DNA from 3 places in the Solibacillus sp. FSL W7-1472 genome. Region 3 is predicted to be linked to each of the others. Evidence: riboswitches for the same ligand, from Rfam matches in the RefSeq annotation. Region 3 holds a riboswitch; each other region holds the start of a gene.
The links. Region 3 has a riboswitch for S-adenosylmethionine ahead of metA (homoserine O-succinyltransferase). Riboswitches for the same ligand answer to the same signal wherever they lie in the genome.

Region 1 (2,273 bases), 1.1 Mb from region 3:
CTCGCCATCGATATGAATAAACAATGTACCAAACGAACCGCCCGTTGTATTTGAGATTTTGCCATGCACTATATTAACAACTACGTCAAATTGCTTAATCATTTGTGAGATGACAGGCTGTTCTGTCGTTGCCGCTGCAAATGTTAATTTAGCGATTTTGCCTTCTGGATAATTGGCTAAAATCTGTTCCAGTGATGCTTGCGTTTCCTGTGTTTCACCAGAAGCTTGCGACACGAAGTTTTTCGTAATCGGTGCTTGCGGATGTTGGAACACTTGTAATACATCTCCCTGTTCCACTACTTTTCCGGCTTCCATAACAGCTACTCTGTTACAGATTTTACGGATAACATGCATTTCATGTGTAATGAGTACAATTGTAAGTCCGATGTTTTTATTAATATCAAGCAACAATTCCAAAATTGAATCCGTTGTTTCAGGATCAAGTGCTGAAGTCGCTTCATCACATAAAAGCACTTCCGGATTGTTTGCCAACGCACGGGCAATGCCAACACGCTGCTTTTGACCGCCTGAAAGTTGAGAAGGATACGCTTTCCCTCTTCCTTTTAAACCAACAAGTTCAATTAACTCTTCTACTCGTTTTTCACGATCAGCTTTTGAAACACCTGCTATTTCAAGTGGAAATGCGATGTTTTCTTCAACGGTACGTGACCAAAGTAAATTGAAGTGCTGGAAAATCATACTTATTTTTTGACGTGCTTCTCGTAATTTAGCCCCGGAAGCTTTTGCAATATCCTGACCACCTACAATGACAGAACCTGTCGTTGGCTTTTCCAAACCGTTCAATAGGCGAATCATTGTACTTTTACCGGCACCACTGTAGCCGATAATACCGTATATTTCTCCTTTGTTGATCGATAGGCTTACATTATCAACTGCCGTAAGCTTACCATTTTTCGTGTTATACACTTTTGTAATATTTTGTATATCAATCATCGGTTGTACTCCTTCTAAATTGAAATAACCTTCCTGCTATTTCAAAATCATGTTCTTTTTTTCATCCAAAACATCCGCTGAATGAAAAAAACCTTTCTACCAAGACAAGTAGAAAGGTTTCACATACATTTATACGGTAAACCGTTCTCTCATCTTTCAAAGTTTACACTTTGTGTGAATTGGCACCTTTGCGTAATCGCTGGTTGCCGGGCTTCATAGGGCACTTCCCTCCACCTCTCTTTATAAGAGCAACGTTATTAAGTTTTATTATTATGAATTTTACTTTATCACGACAAAGTGACTACGTCAATTACTTTTTTAATATTTCATACAAAAACGGTACGGATTTAAATGCATAAATTTTATTCGTTAGTTCTCCGTTGTCTGAAACGATTAAACAAGGTACACTTTCAATTTTCAGTTCATAAGGTAAATCCCCTAAATAATTGATATTTGCCATACCAAGCGGGAGATCTGGTAGTAATTTCTCAATTACTTCCAACATTTTTTCCGATACTTCACATGTGCCGCACATAGGCGTATATAGGAAAAATGCTGTCTGATCATATTGTTGTACGTTTTGTTCCCATTGCTGTTTCGTCCATTGTTCCATTATACTGTCATCCTTCTTTTACTAAAAATTTTGCTCGTAGTAAAATATCCCTTAAGATTTTAGTAGGTGTTTTTTCTACTTCAATATATTCGTGAGGTATGATTAGCTGTTGTGCTTCAGGATATGCACGGTTCATCAGTTTACGTAACTTTTCACCGTTTTTATCTGCATCAAACATAGTGATAATTTCATCTTGCTCATAACCTTCCAATAAATCAATCAAATTGACTTCGCTTATTGTGCCATTTGTACAAATAATTGTCACGTCCTCTGCTAAAATCGGGATTAATCTCAACTTATCGGCACGTCCTTCGACAACAAGGCATTTTCCCATACGTACACGCTTCCTTTCAAAGTCACCTTTATGTATAGAATAACAAAAAAACACTAAAACCTTACTATAGAAGGCTTTAGTGTTTCATATTATTGTTCAATTAATGCAGTGTAAGCATCTGCGTCTAATAATTCTTCAACTTCCGCTTCACTTGTTAACTCAACAGTAACCATCCATGCATTTCCGTATGGAGATTCATTAACGTATTCTGGGTTGTCCAGTAATTCTTCGTTAATTGCAACTACTTTACCAGAAAGTGGTGCATATAGTTCAGAAACTGTTTTTACAGACTCTACACTACCGAATGGCTGATCCTTTGAAATCTCATCGCCTACTTCAGGTAATTCTACGAATACGATATCACCTAATTCA
Region 2 (2,273 bases), 1.0 Mb from region 3:
GAAGTGACAGCAGAAGATCGCGCAGATATGGATCGGATAATTTCAGAATATGTGGCAAAAGGGCAATACTATAAATCACTTCAAAAATAATTTAACAGTCATTCCCCTCTTTGAATCTTATAAATCTATACCTTGTTAAAAAGAAATCTTATATAAGATCATAAAAAAGGAGCTATCCATTAAACTGGATGCTCCTTTTTATTATATTAAATTCCTGCTTTAGCTTTCAATTCAGCCGCTTTATCCGTACTTTCCCATGGCACATTTAAATCTGTGCGACCGAAATGTCCGTATGCTGCTGTTTGCTTATAAATCGGACGACGTAAATCAAGCATTTTAATAATGCCCGCAGGACGTAAATCAAATAGCTCACGTACCCAGTTCACGATTTTTGATTCTTCTACTTTTCCTGTACCGAATGTATCAACCGCGATTGATACAGGTTGTGCAACACCGATTGCATACGCCAGTTGCACTTCAGCACGGTCAGCTAGGCCAGCTGCTACAATGTTTTTAGCAACATAACGTGCTGCATATGCTGCAGAGCGGTCAACTTTTGTCGCATCCTTACCGGAGAATGCTCCGCCACCATGACGCGCATAGCCGCCGTAAGTATCAACAATAATTTTACGACCTGTAAGACCTGCATCTCCTTTAGGCCCGCCGATTACGAAACGACCTGTTGGGTTGATGAAGTATTTTGTTGCTTCATCCAATAATTGAGCAGGAACAACCGGTTTAATAACGTGCTCTTTAATATCTGTTTGAATTTGTTCTAATGTTGCTTCTTCATCATGCTGTGTTGAAATAACGATTGTATCCACACGAACAGGTTCATTGTTTTCATCATATTCGATTGTTACTTGTGTTTTACCATCCGGACGTAAATATTCCAATTCTCCTGATTTACGTACTTCTGTTAAACGACGTGCTAATTTATGAGCTAAAGAAATTGGCATCGGCATTAATTCCGGTGTTTCGTTACATGCATAGCCGAACATTAATCCTTGGTCGCCTGCACCGATTGCTTCCAGTTCATCATCCGTCATTGAACCTTCACGTGCTTCCAATGCTTGGTCAACACCTTGTGCAATGTCAGGTGATTGCTCTCCTACAGCTACTAGTACTGCAAGGTTTTCCGCATCAAAGCCGTACTTACCGCGTGTGTAGCCGATTTCTGCCACTGTATCACGGATAATTCCTTTCATATCTACATAAGTAGAAGTTGTAATCTCACCAGATACTAGTACTAAGCCTGTTGTTACCGTAGTTTCACAAGCTACACGTGCATTTGGATCTGCAGCTAAAATAGCGTCTAAAATGGCATCCGAAATTTGGTCACAAATTTTATCCGGATGTCCTTCCGTTACACTTTCTGATGTAAACAGTCGACGATTTGTCATGTCATTTCCTCCTAAATCACTTTGGCAATTGTTTTTTATTGATACGGTACTCATTACCCATGTCCGTTATATAAAGCAATTACGCTAATGCGTATCTACCTTTTAACGTCAAGCTATATTTGCTTTAACACGAGGGTCTGAAAGGCTGTAACTATATAATTTTCGCTCAGCACGAAATTGTAAAACAAAATAAAAAAAATCCTTTCTCTCATAGCCGTGTTCATCACACGTGAGGAAAGGATATTACGTTTCGTTACCTTTCACTCTTATCGTTCAAGGGAATTTTTGCCCTTGCATCAGGTTGGCACCAACACGTATAAAATATACGCAGGTTGCCGGGTTTCATAGGGCCTGCCCCTCCACCAGCTCGGGATAAGAGTATCCGTTCAATTAAACATCTTACGCAAAAAAACAAGTGCTGTCAACAAATTTTGACGTATTTCGCAATGTTTAAAATTCCGGAAAAAATAATTTGCAATTAGTATAGATTATTTCACTTAATGTGTTATACTATTTTTGAATTAGGAATCAACTCCCCTCTATAAGGGAATACTATAAAAAAGGATGGTATTTAATAGATGAATTCGGTAGAAATTGCTAACGAGCTGAAAGAACTTTTAAACGGGGAAAACATCAAAACTCAATTATCTGTTCCACAATTAGTTGAAAAAGCTACATCACGCGGAGAAGCCGTGCTGACTGTTGAAGGTGCATTACGTGCCCAAACAGGAAAATACACTGGCCGTTCTCCAAAAGATAAATATATAGTAAAAGAAGAAATTTGCAACAATAAAATCGATTGGGGCAAAGTTAACCGTCCGATTTCTGCAGAGGTATTTGATAAACTTTATGTGAAAGTTGTAAATTACT
Region 3 (2,273 bases):
TTAGCAAATAAATCATTCGAGCATTTGTCTCAAGGTGAACGGCAGCGTGTTCAAATAGCAAGGGCCATTATGGCTGATCCGGAAATTTTAATATTGGATGAGCCATGTGGCGGTCTGGACTTAATCGAACGGGAAAACTTGCTGCAAACAATAGAACAGATTGCACAAGCAGAAAACGGCCCTACCCTAATTTACGTGACGCATCATGTAGAAGAAATACTTCCTTGTTTTAGCCATGTACTTTTAATGAAAGACGGAAAAAATGTCGAAGCCAATGCACGCGAAGTTGTTTTAACAGACGAATTATTAAGCGATTTCTTCGGGCGGGAAATTAGTTTGCAGATCGAACGCGAACGTGCCTGGGTTGCAATTAAATAAAAATGAACCAGCAGGAGTCCACCTCCTGCTGGTTCATTTCATTTACACAAATTAAATATGATATTCAATATTTTCATCGACGTAATGCCATTCATACGGCGTTTCTTGGTATACGTAGTAGTTCAGCCAGTTGTAGAACAACAGATGCGAATGGGCACGCCAAACATTTTTCGGTGCCTGCAACGGGTCGTTATTCGGGAAATAGTTGATCGGAATTTCCGTATTGTCCGGATCTTTCTCAATATCGCGGAAATACTCATCCGATAAAGTCGTTGCATCATATTCCAGATGCCCTGTAATCATAATATGTTTATTGTTTTTCGATTGCACAATAAACACGCCTGCATCATCCGAATAGCTTAATAGTCGCAAGTCAGGGTGTGCCCGCACTTCATCAATTGAAACCGACGTGTGGCGTGAATGAGGTGCCACATACTCATCACTGAATCCCCGCACTAAATCTACTGTTAAATCCGTAATCACATGGGAATAAACACCGGAGCATTTCTTCGGCAATTCGAATTTTCCGATGCCAAAATGGTGATACAAGGCAGCTTGGGCGCCCCAACATATATACATAATCGAAGTGACATGTTCATCTGCCCAGTCCATAACATGCGTAATCTCATTCCAGTATCCAACATCTTCAAAATCCATTTTCTCTACTGGCGCTCCTGTAATAATGAGCCCATCAAAGCGACGGTGCTTCACTTGGTCGAATGTTCGATAAAATGTATCTAAATGTGATTTGGAAACATTTTTTGATTCGTATGTAGCCGTGTTTAAAAATGTCACATCTACCTGTAACGGTGTATTCCCGAGTAAACGCAGCAACTGCAGTTCGGTTTTTTCTTTTTCAGGCATTAAATTAAACACTAAAATATTTAACGGTCGAATTTGTTGCGTTTTCGCACGGTCTTCCTCCATAACGAAAATCTTCTCTTTTCTAAGCAGCTCTCCCGCCGGTAAATGTTTCGGAATATTAATCGGCATTCCACTTTCCCCCTCATAAACTTTTTCAGCAATCTTTTAATAATCTGTAGTTTTCAGGCAATGCATTGTTTTACGATTGAAACAAACTGTTCCAGAACAATATAAAAAGCCCCTCTCATTCCAGCAAAAACAGAAATGAGAGGGGCCTTTTTACCCGTTCTTATCTGCCAAGGTTCACACCTTGCTGGAAGTAGCACCTTTCTAGTTGAACTAGAGGTTGCTGAAGCATCATAAGGCCAAGTCCCTCCGCTTCTCTTGATAAGACTATTAAATTGTCATTAGTGTATCATGTACTTTGTAATTTTGCAATAATTCTAAAAATATTATTTCACGCTTACTAAAGCTGCTCTTTTTCTATATTGAATAACATTGTCTCCAGCTGTTCATCCCATACACGTGTCAATGTATTGTATACCCGCATAAAATGTCTGTTTTCCTTTTGATCGAAAAGCAAAAAACATAGGACCGGTATATCATTAATCTGGATCGATTCCGTCGAAACAACACTTGAAATATAATGCGGTACTTCATCTTCCGCAACCGGTTGTTCGGATAGTTGCTGCTGAATGAACTCAATCAGCACCGCTTCTTCAATTGCTTCGATTTCTTCCGTTTCGATTGTCGGGAAAGGCTCCGGAAACTCCTCCAAATCCGCAAATTCCTCCAGATCACCATCCAGTGGCTGCTCATGGATCGGGCTGTATTGAATAAAATAACTTGTTTCTTCAAGCTCCTCTTCAAAAATGCCCGATTCCAGCTGTGACTTACCCTTAGCGGTAAGTGCAAATTCCTGTTCCTTCACAATCATACCCAGTCGTAACATTTTATTCGTTAAATCATGAATAAATAACGGTTCCACTAACAAAATTTCGGCTAATAACTCAACATTTTTCAGCTTTGCC

Region 1: another riboswitch for S-adenosylmethionine. It lies ahead of MKY07_RS14830 (methionine ABC transporter ATP-binding protein); the one in region 3 lies ahead of metA (homoserine O-succinyltransferase).
Region 2: another riboswitch for S-adenosylmethionine. It lies ahead of metK (methionine adenosyltransferase); the one in region 3 lies ahead of metA (homoserine O-succinyltransferase).

What each region holds. Positions count from the first base shown of each region.
Region 1 is NZ_CP150208.1:2,956,259-2,958,531, forward strand. Features, by position in the region: gene MKY07_RS14830 (methionine ABC transporter ATP-binding protein) at 1-954, opposite strand, end outside; SAM riboswitch class I at 1,101-1,203, opposite strand; gene MKY07_RS14835 (thioredoxin family protein) at 1,265-1,567, opposite strand; gene MKY07_RS14840 (toprim domain-containing protein) at 1,575-1,901, opposite strand; gene gcvH (glycine cleavage system protein GcvH) at 1,991-2,273, opposite strand, start outside.
Region 2 is NZ_CP150208.1:2,878,167-2,880,439, forward strand. Features, by position in the region: gene MKY07_RS14260 (gamma carbonic anhydrase family protein) at 1-90, shown strand, start outside; gene metK (methionine adenosyltransferase) at 207-1,403, opposite strand; SAM riboswitch class I at 1,667-1,782, opposite strand; gene pckA (phosphoenolpyruvate carboxykinase (ATP)) at 1,982-2,273, shown strand, end outside.
Region 3 is NZ_CP150208.1:1,860,503-1,862,775, reverse strand. Features, by position in the region: gene MKY07_RS09175 (ABC transporter ATP-binding protein) at 1-378, shown strand, start outside; gene metA (homoserine O-succinyltransferase) at 430-1,371, opposite strand; SAM riboswitch class I at 1,529-1,636, opposite strand; gene MKY07_RS09165 (nucleoside-diphosphate sugar epimerase) at 1,709-2,273, opposite strand, start outside.